One region of the Sphingobacterium zeae genome, then DNA from elsewhere that is predicted to be linked to it. Evidence: riboswitches for the same ligand, from Rfam matches in the RefSeq annotation. Region 1 holds a riboswitch; the other holds the start of a gene.
What was found. A riboswitch is a leader RNA that binds a small molecule or an ion and turns the genes downstream of it on or off. The one in region 1 is predicted to bind thiamine pyrophosphate.

Region 1 (8,867 bases):
GGATCAGGAAGAATCCCGCCGATAGATTTAAAGAACCAGCCACCAATTTCACCAAACATCATGTGGTTGTCCGAAATATCCCGAGTTGCTTTTAAATCCCAGTTCTCTAGCAATGTAGTCGCCCCATTGACAATCCACCATCCCCAGGACGGATAGGTATCTTGTACCGCAACTTTATACGCGGTCACCCCATACCCATTATCTTTCAATGCATTTAATAAAGCTTTTGCCCCCAATACGCCCACGTCTAAGTGAAAGTTAGCCTCTTCAACTTTCCTATTTAGATTGGCCGCCACCCTCGCTTTCATTTCTTCCGGTACAACTCCCCAATAGAGCGGTACACTCAATTCCGTCTGTGTTCCATTGTTATAAATTCCATTAGAAACATTCAAAAATCTCGCATTAATCGCCTTCTTAATTCTTTTACTAAGTTGATCATACTTTTGATGGTCTGCCGTTTTTCCAAACAACTTTGCCGCTGCAGCCAAAATGGTCGCATCAGCATAGTAATAAACAGATGACGTCAGTTCCAGATTGGACTGAGCCTTAACAGGCACCCAATCTCCGCGTCCAAAAGTGGTAAGTCCAGAAGGGCTGATGCCGTCTACATAATCCACATAGCGTTTAATATTATCGTAGCATTCTTCCAATGCGCGCGGATCACCATAAAACTGATAGATCTGCCAGGGGATAATAGCGATGGTGCTTGTCCAGTCAAGACCATTTGCAGTACCATACCCCCATCCACCCGTTGGAATAATATCTGGTAATACGCCATTCTTTTGTTGCTCGTCACGATGATCGGCCAGCCATTTTTCATAAACTGTAATACCGTCAAAATTATACAGGGCAGTTTCAATCGCGAGGTGACCATCCCCTGTCCAACCATTTTTTTCGCGTTGCGGGCAGTCTGTAGGATAGCCCATCAAATTCGATAAATAGGCATTGTTGGTCGCTTTCCATAGTTTGTTAATCAATTCAGAGGATGTTTTAAGCTGTCCGATAGGTTGAACATCGCTGTGCATAAAATAGGCAGTTACAGCAGAACTATCCAAAGCTATCTCTGTGCTGCTGCTAACCTCGACATAACGAAAGCCTTTATAACCAAATTTAGCCATAAACTCATCATCGCGACCACTTAAAGTTAGTATATCCGTCTGAAATGGTTCAGTTTCCTTATCGCCAAGATAATAAACATCGATATTGGACAGATCAAGACGCCCATCTGCCGACAATCGTTCACCATGCTTGATATGTAGCATAGTCCCTGCAGCTCCTTTGACTTTAATTTTTGTAATTCCAGCCATATTCTGACCCATATCGAAAACATAAGTACGTTGGTCTATCTTTGTCACTGATTTGGGCTTATAGGACTTCACGAGCCGAATCGGTACCATCTGTTGGGAAACGACATGTGCAGATGGCCCATTTCTGTACTGAACAGCCTGCCAAGTTGAATCATCATATTTAGGTTTGTCCCAGCCGGGCATGTCAAGTCGAGCATCGTAATGCTCACCCGTATAAATATTGTTATAGATAATTGGACCGGTAGCTGTTTTCCACTGCTTATCCGAAACGACCGTCTCCCACGTACCGTCTGTATACTCGATTTTAAGCTCCAAACAGAATGTTGGCCGGGCCCGCCACGGGGCTTGATGAAAATTCCAAACCGCCAGTGGCTGGTGATTATACCAGCCATTCCCCAAAACTACGCCAATCGCATTCGCACCTTGTTGTAGTTGTCCGGTAACATCCTCTACCACATACAGTGTTCTTCGATCAAATCGCGTATACATAGGATCAAGACGGTGGTCTCCAATGCGCACGCCATTAATAGAAAGCTCATATAATCCGGCAGCGGCAACATAAGCACGAGCCGATTTTATCCGCTTTTTGATAGTGAATTCAGTCCTAAAATACGGAGCGTTGCGCGCATTGATATCTTTATTGTCACTGATCCATTTTCCTGTCCAAAGATCCTTCCCCATCATTCCAGTCTCGAAAGATGCTATTGCTGAAACGCTGGAAATACCGTCTCGGTCCCATACTTTTACTCTCCAAAAGTATTTTGTCCGCGGCATTAACTCGGTACCATTATAGTGCACCAACATCGCCGAACTTAGCTGCTTTCCACTGTCCCAATGCGCTTTTGCCCCGTGTAACAATTCAAGGGAATCTTGCGCTAAAAGAATCTGATAAGCTTGCTGTAGGGCGCCCTTTCGCCGGTCTTCAAGGCGCCAGCTTAATCTCGGGTGGGATGCGTCAATGCCTAACGGATTGACCAGATGTTCGCATGTCAACTGTACAGCCTTGCAGTTATTCTCGGATTGTGCATAGGCAGTACTTGCCATACACAATAGTATTATCAATAAAATTCTACGCATTAAAGGATATAATTCTTGGTTACTGTTAAATTGTTTTAGCTGATTAAAAAACTAATATATCAAATATTTCGCAAATCGCGACCTGTACTTTCCTGCTGTATATATGAGGCATTTAAATTAAAATTCTTGCAACTTTCACAAAAATAATACTATCTTCGTTTTAACTTTAGGGGTGTCTGCTTGTGCAGGCTGAGATTTTACCCTTAGAACCTGATCCGGATCATACTGGCGTAGGGAAAAGTGAGCTGTCTAACAGGTGCATTGCTGTACCTTCGTGTAGCCATTCCTAAAGTTTAACCAAAAAAATTAAGGAATGGAACTTACAATAAATCATCAAATTCGATCTTTCGACCCCGCTCCTTCTTCACTTGAGGAACTATTGGTTTTGGAATTATCTGGCAAAACCCAAGGTGTTGCTGCTGCCATCAACAACCATGTTATACCTAAGGACGATTGGGCTAAAACAACACTCAAACCTCACGATCAAATCATCTTAATAACCGCATCGCAAGGCGGATAATGATTAAAAAAAATCACCCTAATCATTCACTTCAATTCAGAAAAAATGACAGCTGAAACAATTACGCAATCCCCTTTTCCCAATTCAAAAAAAATTTTTGTACCTGGAACACTATTTCCTATTCAAGTGGCTATGCGCCAAATTTCTTTAAGTCCAACCAAATTAAGCAATGGACAAGTAGAAATTAATCCCCCTATTACAATCTACGACACCTCTGGTCCATATACCGATGAGAATTTTCAGATCGATATCCGAAAAGGTCTCCCCCGGCTTCGCGAACAATGGATATTGAATCGCCAGGATGTCATACAGCTGGCGGGCATCAGCTCTGAATATGGACAAAAACGCCTTTCTGATCCAACGTTGGATGAACTCCGATTTGCCTATAGTCATAAACCAAAAGTAGCCTCTGCCGGGAGTAATGTCACCCAGTTACATTATGCAAAGCAAGGTATCATTACGCCTGAAATGGAGTACGTAGCTATCCGTGAAAATCAACGTATCGAGCAGCTAGTAGCCACCACACCCGGAATGGATCATCAGCATACAGGCCAAAACTTTGGTGCCAGAACCCCTAGAAAAACGATTACTCCCGAGTTTGTCCGCGAAGAGATCGCTGCCGGGAGAGCGATCATTCCCAATAACATCAATCACCCTGAAAGTGAACCCATGATTATCGGGCGCAACTTTCTTGTTAAAATTAATGCCAATATTGGCAATAGCGCTGTAAGTTCAAGTATAGAGGAAGAAGTTGAGAAAGCGGTATGGGCCTGTCGTTGGGGAGCCGACACGATCATGGATCTATCCACCGGTAAAAATATCCATGAAACCCGCGAGTGGATCATCCGCAATTCACCAGTTCCAATCGGTACCGTTCCAATCTATCAGGCATTAGAAAAAGTAAAAGGTGTGGCCGAAGACCTTACTTGGGAGATTTTTAAAGACACTTTGATCGAACAGGCGGAACAAGGTGTTTCATACTTTACTATACACGCCGGTGTATTGCTTCGCTACATTCATCTTACAGCAACACGAGTAACTGGTATCGTCTCAAGGGGTGGTTCTATCATGGCCAAATGGTGTCTTTTTCACCACAAAGAAAACTTTCTCTATACCCATTTTGAGGAGATTTGTGAGATCATGAAACGATATGATGTTGCTTTTTCACTTGGCGATGGTCTCCGTCCAGGAGCTATTGCGGACGCCAACGATGCGGCTCAATTTGCTGAGCTCGAAACACTGGGCGAACTCACCAAGATCGCCTGGAAACACGATGTTCAGGTAATGATAGAGGGCCCCGGCCACGTGCCCATGCAACTGATCAAAGAAAATATGGACAAACAACTGGAATGTTGTAATGAAGCCCCATTTTATACCTTAGGCCCGCTTACTACCGATATCGCTCCGGGGTATGACCATATTACTTCGGCGATTGGAGCTGCAATGATCGGTTGGTACGGTTGTGCCATGCTTTGTTATGTTACCCCAAAAGAACATCTCGGATTACCAAATAAAAAAGATGTTAAAGATGGTGTCATCACGTACAAACTAGCCGCACATGCTGCTGATTTGGCCAAAGGACACCCTGGAGCGCAGTATCGTGACAATGCTTTAAGTAAAGCGAGATTTGAATTTAGATGGGAAGATCAATTCAATCTTTCCCTAGATCCGGATACCGCTCGTGAGTATCATGACGAAACCTTGCCTGCAGATGCAGCTAAAGTAGCTCATTTCTGTTCCATGTGTGGCCCCAAATTTTGCTCCATGAAGATTACCCAGGAAATACGGGATAGTGCAGCGCAGGGTATGCTTGAAAAATCGCAAGAATTTATCGCACAGGGTAAAGAACTCTATTTATGATCATTGCACTAACACCAGAAGAGACCATACATGCTGAAAAAGCGGCTATCCATACCCTTCTTGAGAAGGGGCTCGATATCCTGCACTTACGCAAATATCATTTTACAGACTTACAAATGGCAAGATATGTAGAATCAATAGATCCTGCATATCTTGAAAAGTTGGTTCTTCATTCTCATCCCCACCTATCGGCGGAACTCGGGATCACACGCATTCATAGAAATGAATGGAGCAGACAGCATAGCCCCTCCAATCAGATGAACGCTACAATTATTTGCTCAACATCTGTACATGATATTGCGGCATTCAACAAACTGGATGAATGCTGGGCTTATGCTTTTCTCAGTCCGATATTTCCAAGTATTTCGAAAAAAGAATACGGAAGGTATAATGCCCAACTGAATCAGCTTCCAAAACGCGTTAATTTTACTGTTCGTCTGATAGCACTTGGCGGAATAAACCAAGCTAACTGTCTCCTCCCGTTGCAGGAAGGGGCAGACGGAATAGCCTTGTACGGCGCTTTATGGCAGCATCCCGACCCAATTCAAAATTTCATTGCATGTCAACAAAAACTATGGAAAAACTTCAATACATATCACAAGGACAAACATTAGCAGCACAAAAAGATAATATTTTAAAGGCCCTTGATGCTGGTGTCAAATGGATACAAGTGAGATGGAAGGGAGCTCACCAAGCGTATGTTTACAGATTGGCAGAACAGGTCAAAAACGTGTGTTTGCGATATGGTGCCACCTGTATCATTAATGATCATCCTGCGTTTGCAGCGGCTATCGATGCTGACGGCGTACATCTCGGACTGGAGGATGGCAGTATAGCGGCTGCAAGGAAGCTATTGGGGCCCGGAAAAATAATCGGCGGTACTGCAAATAGCTTTGCCAATGTAAAGCAAAGAATAAGTGAACATTGTGACTATATCGGGCTCGGGCCATTCAACTATACCACAACAAAACAAAAACTAAGTCCCCTACTGGGGATTACAGGATATGAAAACATCATCCAACAAGTCCGCCGAGAAGGCCTAACCCCTATTCCAATATTTGCAATTGGCGGTATAAGTCAACTTGAAGATATCCAACGTCTATTAGAAATTGGCGTCTACGGTGTAGCACTCTCGCGAATCGTAACCAAGACTCCAAACATTGTTTCATCCATCAATAAAATTTTACTATGAGCAACCTACATATAGCCGATCGCGTATTTGAATCCAGATTATTTCTCGGTACGGGCAAATTCGGTAATCTCACGGAAATGAGCGATGCCATTGTGGCTTCGGCCTCCCAATTGGTCACCGTTGCCCTCAAACGAATCGACCAGACCAGCTCAGACGACAGTCTCATCAGTGCGCTCGATCTGGCGGCAATCCATTTGCTTCCCAATACTTCGGGAGCACGAACTGCTGAAGAAGCTGTGCTCGCAGCTCAACTTGCTCGCGAAGCACTGGAAACAAACTGGGTGAAATTGGAAATTCATCCCGATCCCCGCTATCTACTTCCTGACCCCATTGAAACCTTACGCGCAACTGAATCGTTGGCCAAATTGGGATTCGTCGTCATGCCCTATATCCATGCAGATCCAGTGCTTTGCAAAAGATTGGAAAATGCAGGCACAGCTGTCGTTATGCCTTTAGGTGCCCCAATTGGGAGTAATAAGGGACTTCGTACCATGGATTTTCTTGAAATTATCATCGAACAAAGTAATGTACCCGTTGTTGTAGACGCTGGCATCGGAGCGCCTTCCGATGCTGCCAAAGCCATGGAAATCGGAGCGGATGCAGTCTTGGTCAATACGGCAATTGCAGTCTCAAATAATCCGATACGTATGGCCGAAGCATTCAAAGAGGCTGTTATCGCCGGACGAAAGGCTTATGAGGCCGGTTTAGGAAAGGTCGGCGCACAAGCCATCGCTTCGAGCCCCTTAACTTCATTTTTATTTGATTGATAATTCACTTATGACAGATTTCAAAACGATACTCGATACATATGCTTGGAATGACGTCCACACGCAGATTTATGACGCTACCAATCAGGATGTACTGCATGCGTTAGAAAAAGACCAATTATCGCTCTCCGATTTTAGGGCGCTCATATCACCGGCTGCAGCACCGTATCTGGAACAAATGGCACAAAAGACACAACAAATCACGCAACGCCGCTTCGGTAAAACCATACAGCTCTATGCCCCCCTTTACCTGAGCAATGAGTGCCAAAATATTTGCACCTATTGCGGTTTCAGCATGGACAACAAAATCAGACGAAAAACACTTAGCGATACCGAGTTGTTGCTGGAAGCGATGGCACTTAAAGCTATGGGAGTTAACCATATCCTCCTCGTTAGCGGAGAAGCCAACAAAACTGTTGAAATCAATTATTTCCTCCATGCTATCCAACTTCTAAAGTCCCATTTTTCGCAGATATCCATTGAGGTACAACCGTTGGAACAATCCGAGTACGAATTATTGCAGGCCGCTGGCGTATATGCCATTTTGGTTTATCAGGAGACTTATCACCGGGAAGTTTATAGGCAATAATCATCCCAAAGGAAAGAAGTCAAATTTTGATTATCGCTTGGATACACCTGATCGTATCGGCCGGGCTGGTATCCATAAAATCGGACTAGGTGTGTTATTGGGGCTCGAAGACTGGCGGGTGGACAGTTTCTTTACCGCAGCACACATTGCCTATCTACAAAAACACTATTGGCAGACTCGTTATTCCATTTCCTTTCCACGCCTACGCCCAGCTGCTGGCTCTGTGGAACCAAATTTTCATTTGGCCGACCGCGATCTACTGCAGCTAATCTGTGCTTATCGTCTGTGGAATGAAAATTTGGAAATCTCTATCTCCACTAGGGAAAACGAAACGTTTAGAGATCATATTATACCGATCGGTGTAACAACAATGAGCGCTGCCTCAAAAACCAATCCGGGGGGCTATGTGGTCGATCCACAAGCGTTAGAACAATTTGAAGTAAGCGATGAAAGGGATATGGAAACCATAAAAAGTCAAATCCGAAAAATGGGATACTCGCCGGTGATGAAGGACTGGGAAACCAATTTCGCTGGCATAGTACGTTAAATAAATGAAAAAAGACAATATTTTTGAGCGCTATAGCCGGCAGATTTTTATCGATGAAATTGGCGTCTCAGGACAAAGAAAAATCATGGATGCCAAGGTATTGATTGTTGGCGCAGGGGGACTCGGAAGTCCCGTCCTTCAATATTTAGCCGCTGCAGGTATAGGTAAACTTGGCCTGGCTGATTTTGACCACGTTGAAATCCACAATCTAAATAGACAGATCATACACTCCGAAAACAACATTCACAAAACTAAAACCGAAAGTGCCCAAGACTATATTCGACAGCATAATAGTACAATTGATTTTCATACGGTTCAGGTGAAGATAGAACCGAACAACGCGGCTGCAATTCTTGCTCCCTATCAAATAGTAGTAGATTGCTCGGATAACTTCTCGACACGTTACTTACTGAATCAAATTTGCTTGCAACTCGATAAACCCTTGGTATATGTGGAGCATCCACGGCTTTGAAGGACAGCTGGCAGTTTTTAACTTTGAAGGCAGTAAACACCTTCTGGACATCTTTCCCACTCCCCCAAACCCCGATCAGGTTCCAAATTGCGATAAAAATGGAGTACTAGGCCCCCTGCCAGGGATCATAGGTAGCATGATGGCTATGCAGGTACTTAAGATCATAACCGGTTTACCTGTAGACAGCAACCAGTTAACCATTATCGATACCTTAAATTGGCAGTTTTCTAAACTCTCATTCTAAATGTCGTCTCAAATGGTATCCCATAAATGGTTCAGAAGGATTCATGAGCGCGCAAAATTTATTTAAAACCACAGTGCACAAACAAATTTTGCTAATTTTAGTTTATATATTAGCAAGCTTAAATGTCAACTATACAATCCGGAATGAAAAAAGTAATTTATCCATTACTATCACTAATACCTTTATTCTCCATGGCGCAAGAGACAAAACTCACTGCCGATGATCTCTTTGCTAAAGCGCGAAAGGTTGCTTTTGATTCAAAAGATTATCCACAAGCGATTCAATTGTCCAA
Region 2 (8,867 bases), 370 kb from region 1:
TTCCACAAGAGTATTGTTTTGAAGAATAACAGCTAGATTCGAAAACATATGCTTCATACTCAAAACTAAGCTAAATTTCATTACAAAAGAAATTTAACAATCGATCAACTGCTATATTGCTTAAGCTTATCTGTTCACTTCACCTGTTAGGTACAAATATTTATAACGGATAATATCTCTTGAATTGGTAAAACGAATTAATTTTTCCTTTTTGAAAACATAATTTGAAACCTTTTCTTCCATCAAACGCAAAAATTCGACAAATTCAGCAAAAAAGTTCTGACGCTCGAGTGGTGTAAACTGGCTGTTCTTAACAATCCAGAAGAATTGCTCTTCATTCACGTGGAAGGAAACCTCATTGTGCTTTTCTTTTCGAAAAATAAAAATTGGATCATTTTCCTGGTTAATAAATAAAGCAAAGCCAGTATTTCCACCATCCAGATTAACGACAAAAGCAGAAAAATAGACAGTACCGATCTGTAAACTTTCCAAACAAATTAATTTATGCAACATCAGGTTGACAATTAGATCACCTAAAATTATTAAGTTTTTATTTAAAAACAAAAAAAGCTCACAAAATATTGTGAGCTTTTTGTAATTAGAGTAAAATTTACTAGAAGGTAAATTTTACCGATGCGTTCCAAGTTCTACCCTGTCCGATTAAAACGAAATTGGATGTATCTATACCATTCCAAGAATTGTTAACATCTGTTACCAAATTGCTGGATGTTGCTTCAGAAATATAAAACTTATTCAATACATTATTCATGTTAACACGGAAACTTATGTCGTTCTTATCACTCACCTGAAGATGGTAAGAAAGACCTGCGTCCAAAAGATTAAAACACGGTAATTTCAGATAACGCCCATATGTTTGACCATCAATTACTTCTCTGCGATAATTCGATGCGTACAAACGCTCATAATATCTATAATTTGCATCTACAGATAGCCCCTTAAACACCTTATATTTAGCACCAAATCCATAGGAAGTTTGCGCAGCATTACCAACATGCTCACCTGTCAAGTTTACCTGTGAACGTCCCAATTCTACGCGGTTATCGTTACGTACGACCGAGTTTACTGCTCCATCGTATTTCCAGTCACCTATCGATAAAAATCCTGTCAGGCTTAATTTTTCGATTGGGCGCGCCTCAAAATCAACTTCTACCCCTCTATGTACCTGTTTTACGCCGTAATTCGTTGTATATAAATAGGCTCCTTCGACTAAAATACCAGGGTCATTTGTCGGATTGTATTTTTTCACATCATCAGCCGTCGCTAAACTTGAGCTTCCAGTAACGCGATTTTCCCAAGTTGTGCGGTAAACATTGACATTCACATCCAAAAATCGAGAAGCAAACTTATATCCAGCTTCTAAACCCAAGATTTTTTCATTTTCGGCATTTTCATTGATATCATTTGCATAATTCATGAAAATATTGTTTTGATAAGGCTGACGGGAATAATACCCTGCATTACCAAAAATACTATGATGCCCCAAGGTATAACTTACACCACCTTTTGTGTTGTATCCAAAGTTGTTCACGTCTTTAGAATCCTCATTACCCGGTGTATATTGAAAATAATCAGAACGTTTGTTTTGCTGTTCAGAAACCGATCCTTGGAAGAATGCGGTAAAGCCATCTTTGGCATATTCCAATTGACCAAACAGACCTCCATAACGGATGTATTGATTGTAATCCCAAGCTAAACGTTCATCACGCGAATCAGGTTTGCTGGAGAACGCTTTCCAAGGATTTGTCGAGTATGTATTCGTAACCAATGGCTTATTAGGAAAATTAACATTACCGCCCAATACAACACCATTTGCATTTCCAAGTGGATTAGTCAATTTACGATAATGTGTACCTTTATAATCCCTTACATCAAAACCCACATTGAAATTTAAGGATTCTGAAAGTTTACGGTTATAGTTAGAAACTATACCAAACCATTGGTGATTGTTCACATCAGCAGCTAAATATTTACCTGTATTGTATTTGTCACTCCGCAAAGATTGGCCCCCACCTGCTGCTAAAGAAGCATATACAACGGTAGATAAAGATGATTTATCGTCGATCGTCCAGTCCCAGTTTAAGTTGGCGACAGGCTTATGATAAAAATTCTTCTGCGCATTCATCATTACGCCATTTGCATCCTTATAATTGTCGTTGTAACGTCGGCCATTAGCAAGATAGTTCGACAATTTTGAGGTATATCCTTGATTATGCCATTGGGGAGCACCTGTTACCATAAAGTTCAGGTTGTGTTTTTCGTTGGCTTTATATCCGACAGACAAGAAATAGCTTTGTCCAGCACCTTCCGTATGGTCCATATAACCGTTACCTGACCACTGTGTAAACATTGCCGAAACAGCAAAACCGTTTTTCATCAGACCGGTATTGTAACCCACTGTTGCCTTCATAAACATATCGTTACCAACAGTAGTGCGGACAAAACCACCTTCTTTCATTGCGGTGGACTGTGTCACGTAGTTCACGGTTCCGCCGACAGATGAAATTGCTAATTTAGATGATCCCAAACCACGTTGAATCTGCACTAAAGAGGCAATATCTGTGAGTCCCGACCAATTTGACCAATATACACTTCCGTTGTCCATACCATTGATAGGTTGACCGTTCAACAAAAATGCGGTATTGGATTGATCAAAACCGCGTGTTGTCATGGAAGACTCCCCAAAACCTTTTGCCTGACCGGTGATATAGACCGAAGGGGTATTAGCTAATGCGGAAGTAATATCCTGTGCACCTACCCTTTCCTCTAAATCCTGCTTACGGATCGTAGAAACGGCAATCGGTGTCTTTCTTCCCGCAGCAATATCGATAACCCCATGACCGACAACAACAACCTCATCCAAATTTGTTGAAGATCCACCCGTAAAAGTCGGATTGATATTCAACGATTCCCCCGATTTCAATAGGATGTTTTCAAAAATAACTGGCGTTTCTCCGATATAAGTGACCTCAACTTTATAAGGCCCACCTTCTTGAAGATTTGAAATTTGAAATTTTCCTTGGGCATCGGCCGAGCCACTTACAACTTGTCCACTTGGGATGTGGGTAATTTTAATGGTTGCTCCTTTAACCGTTTGTCCAGTAGCTTCTTTGACAACTCCTGAAACCGAACCAGTATTTGCTGTTTGACCTTGAACGGCACCGTAACTAGCAAAAACAAGGGCAAAAAAAAGTAAAGACTTTTTCATGTTAGATGTGATTGTTTTGTTTTTGTGCCGCAAAATTAGGAATTGATTGTCTTTTTAACTAATTTTAACAATACCAATATGGTACCATATCTCTATATAGAAAAAATAAATTTTAATCTTCAACAGAATAACAGTAACTTTCAGCAAAAAGACTCAATAAAAATACTGCATACATAAAATAAACACAATATATTCATTCTATTCATGAAAAAATATCAAAAATAATTAGAATAATATTTTGTCGGTTTTAAATAAATCAAAATTTATCATTTCCCGGTCTTTATGAATTACATAAAAGATTTTATAGCCTATACTCATGGGGTACTGAAAATTATTTCTTTCAATCCGTCGTTTCCTCCTACCCGTTTTCTTCCCACAACAGCTGAAATAAGCCTAAAAAATAATTAACTTTAACTAATTTAAAAAATATGTTATCCATAGAACAAGCTTATACAGGCATTCTTGAAACGCAATTAATCGCTGAAATAGTTGAAAACGTGCATATAAAAACCTTCCTTGAAGGTGATCTGATCATCGATACCAATCAATACATTAAGTCTATGCCCCTTCTCCTAGATGGGGCAATAAAAATTGTCCGGGAGGATGAAGATAAAGGCGAATTGTTGCTCTATTATTTGGAAAAAGGTCAAACCTGTACGATGTCAATTGCCTGCTGTCTGGGAAATAAAAAGAGTGAAATCCGTGCACGTGCTGAGAAAAAAACTACGGTGGCAATGATTCCCAACGAACTTGTCAATCTTTGGATGGGAAAATATCCCTCTTGGCGAAATTTCATAATCTCAAGCTATTCAAGCCGTATGGATGAAATGTTACAAGCCATTGATAGCTTAGCCTTTTCTAATATGGAAGAAAGAATTATGAACTATCTCCAGGCGAAGGTAAAACTGAATGACGACCGAATACTCACCCTCACCCATCAAGAGATTGCTTCCGACCTCAACACATCCCGTGTGGTTGTTTCCCGAATTCTAAAAAAGCTGGAACAGGAGGATAAAATTGTATTGCTTCGCAACGAAATAAGAGTATTGGTGGATTGAACAAAACATTCGTATCTTTAGCTATAAGTAAATTTCGAAAGGTATTCATATCATTTTATTTTTAGATGAAGATAGAAAAATTAGGATTTATAGGACTCGGAAATATGGGTTATCCCATGGCTAAAAATCTATTAAAAGCTGGATACCCACTTGCTGTTTTTAACAGAAACAGCAGTAAGACAGTGGGTTTTGAAGAGCATTTGATCAGTAAAGATATCGCCGAACTCGTCGATAAAAGTGATATCATATTTTCCATGCTCACGAATGATGATGCTGTCGACGATGTATATGAAAAAATCCTTCACTGCAATGTCAAGGGTAAACTATTTGTCGATATGAGTACAATCTCGCGCGAAGGCTCCATTTCTACTGCATCGAAATTAAAAGAAAAAGGCGGTGCTTTTATTGATGCACCTGTAGCCGGCAGTACTAAACCAGCGGCTGAAGGCAACCTTATTATTATGGTCGGTGGCAAATCAGAACATGTTTATCGCGCTAAACCCTACCTTGAGAAAATGGGCAAATCGATCAAACATCTTGGTGAAAATGGCCAGGGGATCTCGGCCAAACTTGCCATAAACTATTTTCTATCCACCATTTATCAAGGGCTTGCGGAGACGATCCTGTTTTCAGACAAATTGGGCATTAATCGGGGGCAAATGCTCGAAATTATCAACGATAGTGCCAGCGGCAGTGGTGCGACAAAAGTGAAAACGCCTTTGCTTGTGGAAGAAAATTACGCTCCAGCGTTCGCGCTGGATCTTATGCTAAAAGATATCCTGCTGGCCCAACAGGCTGGCGCGGATTATCCGCTTTTAAAAGCACTGCTTGAGACGTACGGAAAAGCGCATGAAAACGGTTTTGGGCAACTCGACGTTATTGGCGTTATTGAATCTATAAAGTCTTGATTCAGTTGCCAAGAGCAAAAAACAGCCCAATCAAAAAGGATAAATATTAGCGTAACGATGATTGCAAATACATAGTCAGAAAAATTATTTACATATGAAAAAAGTAATGACCCTATTGCTGCTTACCATGGTTACCATGACCTCACAAGCACAAGAACTAAAACAAATTCCGTATCAAGATGGTGAGCAAAAACTCAACGGATTGATTACCGCCAATACGGCAAAAAAAGGAGCAGCTGTCCTCATTCTCCCGGCATGGAAGGGAATTGACAACGAAGCGAAACAAGCCGCATTACAACTGGAAAAAGAAGGCTACATTGCTTTCATTGCTGACATTTACGGTGAAGGGAACATTCCCTCAGACAACACGGCAGCATCGAAAATTGCCGGACATTATAAAACCGACTATAAGGCTTATCAGCATCGCATCACGCTAGCATTAGAACAACTAAAAAAAGAAGGAGCGGATCCCAACAAGATTGCTATCATTGGCTACTGTTTTGGAGGTACCGGCGCGCTCGAAGCCGCAAGAGCGCATTTACCCGTCAATGCAGTGGTCAGTATTCATGGCGGCCTATCCAAATCTGCAAACAGACCCAATGGTGCTATCAAAACAAAAGTGCTTGTTGAGCATCCTGCCGACGATAAAAGTGTATCCAAAGAAGATTACGATGGGTTGGTCAACGAATTAAATGAAGGAAAAGCAGACTGGCAAATAGTTACCTATGCAAATTCAGGGCATACGTTTACGAATCCAGAGTCTCCAGAGTATAATCCAGTGATGGCCAAACGCGCCTGGGCGCATACGTTATTATTTTTGAAAGAAGTGTTAAACTAGCTAGCAAAACCTACGACAGCAATATCTCTACACATGAATGATAACTTGAAGCTGAAAATCTATCCGACTATTGTTTATTTCTTGATATTGCTGTTGTAACCCGTCCTTTATAATCACTAAAGATAGCAAGCCCTCAAAACCAGGGTACAAATCGTGTCGCAAATCGTGGGACAAATCATGGGACAAACTTTTCAAAAAGGAGAAAAAGAGTGTGAATACATACATTTCTTCATTAATTTTGAAAGCAAAAAAGGTCGAATTGAGAAAAAGAATACTGCTAAGTCAACGTCATCCAATCCTCTACTTTCTTGCGGTATGCATACGAAGAATTTACCGAAAAGCCGGCTGGCTGTTGGATGATAAAAAATACGCGGCTGTTAAATTAGCTGAGAAACTTCCCTTCCGCGTTAAAAAACACCAGTCTGTATTATTAAAAAAACTGGGCGAAAACAACATGCAATTGCAGATCAATAAAGTTACCAATCTGAAAATTGCAGCGTCACAGATCACGAGCATTCTGATCAGGCCCCAAGAAACTTTTTCATTTTGTAAATTGGTAGGACTACCTACCGCAAAAAAAGGGTATCTGCCTGGAATGGAACTTTCTTTCGGCGAAGCGCGAGCGGGCATTGGCGGTGGAATCTGTCAAATATCAAATCTCATCCATTGGCTTGTCCTTCATAGCCCGCTTACGGTCACCGAACGCTACCACCACTCTTTTGATCCTTTTCCCGATGATGGCCGTGTACTACCTTTCGGTAGTGGCGCTACGGTATTTTATAACTATAGGGACTATCAGTTCACTAACAATACCCCTTACACCTTTCAAATAAATCTGTGGTTTACCCACAAATGTTTAGAAGGTGAATTGAGAATCGACCAAGAGTTGGATTTTGCGTACCATGTATTTGAAAAAGAGCACCAATTTCTTAAAATAGACAATCAATTCTTTCGGAAGAATGAGATCTGGCGCGAGAAGTTTTTAAAATTTCAAGGGGGAAAGATTTTAGAAACAGAACTTTTAACCAAAAATTTTGCGCGAGTTACTTATACCCCGGATGAATACACTGAAATTAGTTCCGACTGAAAGGCGCAATTCATTTTCATGATGATGATGCACCCTCTTTTAATATGAAAAGTCCACTTTTTTGTTTAAGTTTGGAATGGCTTTGGGGGTATTCTGTATAGAATTGAGATAGTCCCTTTGAACCTGATTCGGTTTATACCGGCGTAGGGAAAAGCAACAATCCACTGTACAGCATATCTTTATACTGCACAGCCCATCGCTCTTCCTTCCCTCAAAGCCACACGAATATAGCTTAACATGCAAAAACAATGGAAGATTCTATTATCAATTTACTGGAGCAGGTGAGGATTGAAAAACCGCTCGTGCATAACATCACAAACCTCGTTGTGATGAACACTACGGCCAACGCACTTTTAGCCTTAGGAGCATCCCCCGTAATGGTACACAGCCCATTGGAAGTACGCGAAGTTGTCGATATTTCACAAGCGCTCGTCATTAATATCGGTACTTTAAGTGAACATACAGCCGAAGCCATGCTGGTCGCTACGGAACACGCCAATACCATCGGACGACCGTGGGTATTGGACCCTGTTGGTGCCGGGATATCAGCATTTCGCAATGATCTACTTTCCAACCTACTAGCGCTAAAACCAACAGTAATCCGTGGCAATGCATCGGAAATCATAACGCTTTACAATTCCAACCAACCAAATACAAAAGGAGTTGACAGCACCGCGGATAGTAAAGATGCGCTCAGGTTTGGAAAGCTATTGCAACAGCATACGGGCTCCATCATCTGTATTTCTGGAAACATAGATTACATCCTTTCGGAAAAACACACGGTTGAAGTGTATAACGGCCACCCATTAATGACGCAAGTGACGGGACTTGGCTGTAGTGCTACTGCCATCATTGGTGCATTCCTAGCTGTTACAGATCGCTATTTTGAAGCTGCTGCCGCAGGGGTCTCCCTCTTGAGCCTGGCTGGAGAGCTCGCAGCCCAATCGGCTAGTGGGCCGGGTACCCTGCAATTGCATCTTTATGACGAACTCTATCGGCTCAATGCAGATCGTATACAATCAAGTCTCAAGATCAAACGATATGCACATTAATCCGCTTTTCCCGTATCCTTTGTACTTAGTCATCTCCGAGCGGGATTGTTATCCCAAAAATTGGCTTAAGGTCGCCGAAGAGGCTATTATTGGTGGAGTTGATCTGATTCAATTGCGCGAAAAAGCTGACGATGCAGCCGCATTTTTGGATAAAGCCGTCCGTTTGAAAAAACTAACCGATCATTATGGTATTCCGCTCGTTATCAATGATGCCGTAGAAATCGCTGCCCAAATCGAGGCATGGGGAATACATGTGGGTCAAAATGATTTGCAGCCGCTCGCTATTCGCGAAAAATATGGTGATAAATTAACCATTGGATGGTCTATAGAAGCTGTGCAACAGCTAGAGAGCCAACAGATGTTATTCGTCGACCACCTCGGTGTAAGTCCCATCTTTTCAACACCTACCAAAAGAGATACTGTTACTGAATGGGGAATTACGGGTTTAAAGCAACTTCGGAATAGTACCGAAAAGCCATTGATTGCGATCGGAAGCATAAATTTCCAAACCGCACAACAAGCTTGGAACGCGGGAGCAGATTCCATCGCAGTTGTTTCGGCCATATGTCAAAGTGCGGATCCCAGACAGGCCAGTGCACAATTAAAAGCATTACTAAAATGACAAAAAACAAAAAATATAGGGTCCCTACTGTACTCAGCATAGCGGGATTCGACGGAAGCGGCGGAGCCGGCATACA

Region 2: it holds a riboswitch for thiamine pyrophosphate, as region 1 does, so the genes downstream of both, thiM (hydroxyethylthiazole kinase) here and thiS (sulfur carrier protein ThiS) in region 1, are expected to answer to the same signal.

Annotation. Positions count from the first base shown of each region.
Region 1 covers NZ_JAUTBA010000001.1:2,614,947-2,623,813, reverse strand. Annotated here, with positions in the region: gene QE382_RS10935 (alpha-L-rhamnosidase) at 1-2,351, opposite strand, end outside; TPP riboswitch at 2,543-2,638, shown strand; gene thiS (sulfur carrier protein ThiS) at 2,698-2,904, shown strand; gene thiC (phosphomethylpyrimidine synthase ThiC) at 2,950-4,764, shown strand; gene QE382_RS10920 (thiamine phosphate synthase) at 4,761-5,378, shown strand; gene thiE (thiamine phosphate synthase) at 5,324-5,956, shown strand; gene QE382_RS10910 (thiazole synthase) at 5,953-6,723, shown strand; gene QE382_RS10905 (radical SAM protein) at 6,734-7,312, shown strand; gene QE382_RS10900 (ThiH family protein) at 7,260-7,859, shown strand; gene QE382_RS10895 (HesA/MoeB/ThiF family protein) at 7,864-8,331, shown strand; gene QE382_RS10890 (HesA/MoeB/ThiF family protein) at 8,309-8,575, shown strand; gene QE382_RS10885 (YaiO family outer membrane beta-barrel protein) at 8,719-8,867, shown strand, end outside.
Region 2 covers NZ_JAUTBA010000001.1:2,244,651-2,253,517, reverse strand. Annotated here, with positions in the region: gene QE382_RS09190 (tetratricopeptide repeat protein) at 1-81, opposite strand, end outside; gene QE382_RS09185 (hypothetical protein) at 127-492, opposite strand; gene QE382_RS09180 (TonB-dependent receptor) at 614-3,226, opposite strand; gene QE382_RS09175 (Crp/Fnr family transcriptional regulator) at 3,655-4,284, shown strand; gene QE382_RS09170 (NAD(P)-dependent oxidoreductase) at 4,350-5,192, shown strand; gene QE382_RS09165 (dienelactone hydrolase family protein) at 5,287-6,030, shown strand; gene QE382_RS09160 (VanW family protein) at 6,290-7,117, shown strand; TPP riboswitch at 7,192-7,284, shown strand; gene thiM (hydroxyethylthiazole kinase) at 7,366-8,169, shown strand; gene thiE (thiamine phosphate synthase) at 8,159-8,791, shown strand; gene thiD (bifunctional hydroxymethylpyrimidine kinase/phosphomethylpyrimidine kinase) at 8,788-8,867, shown strand, end outside.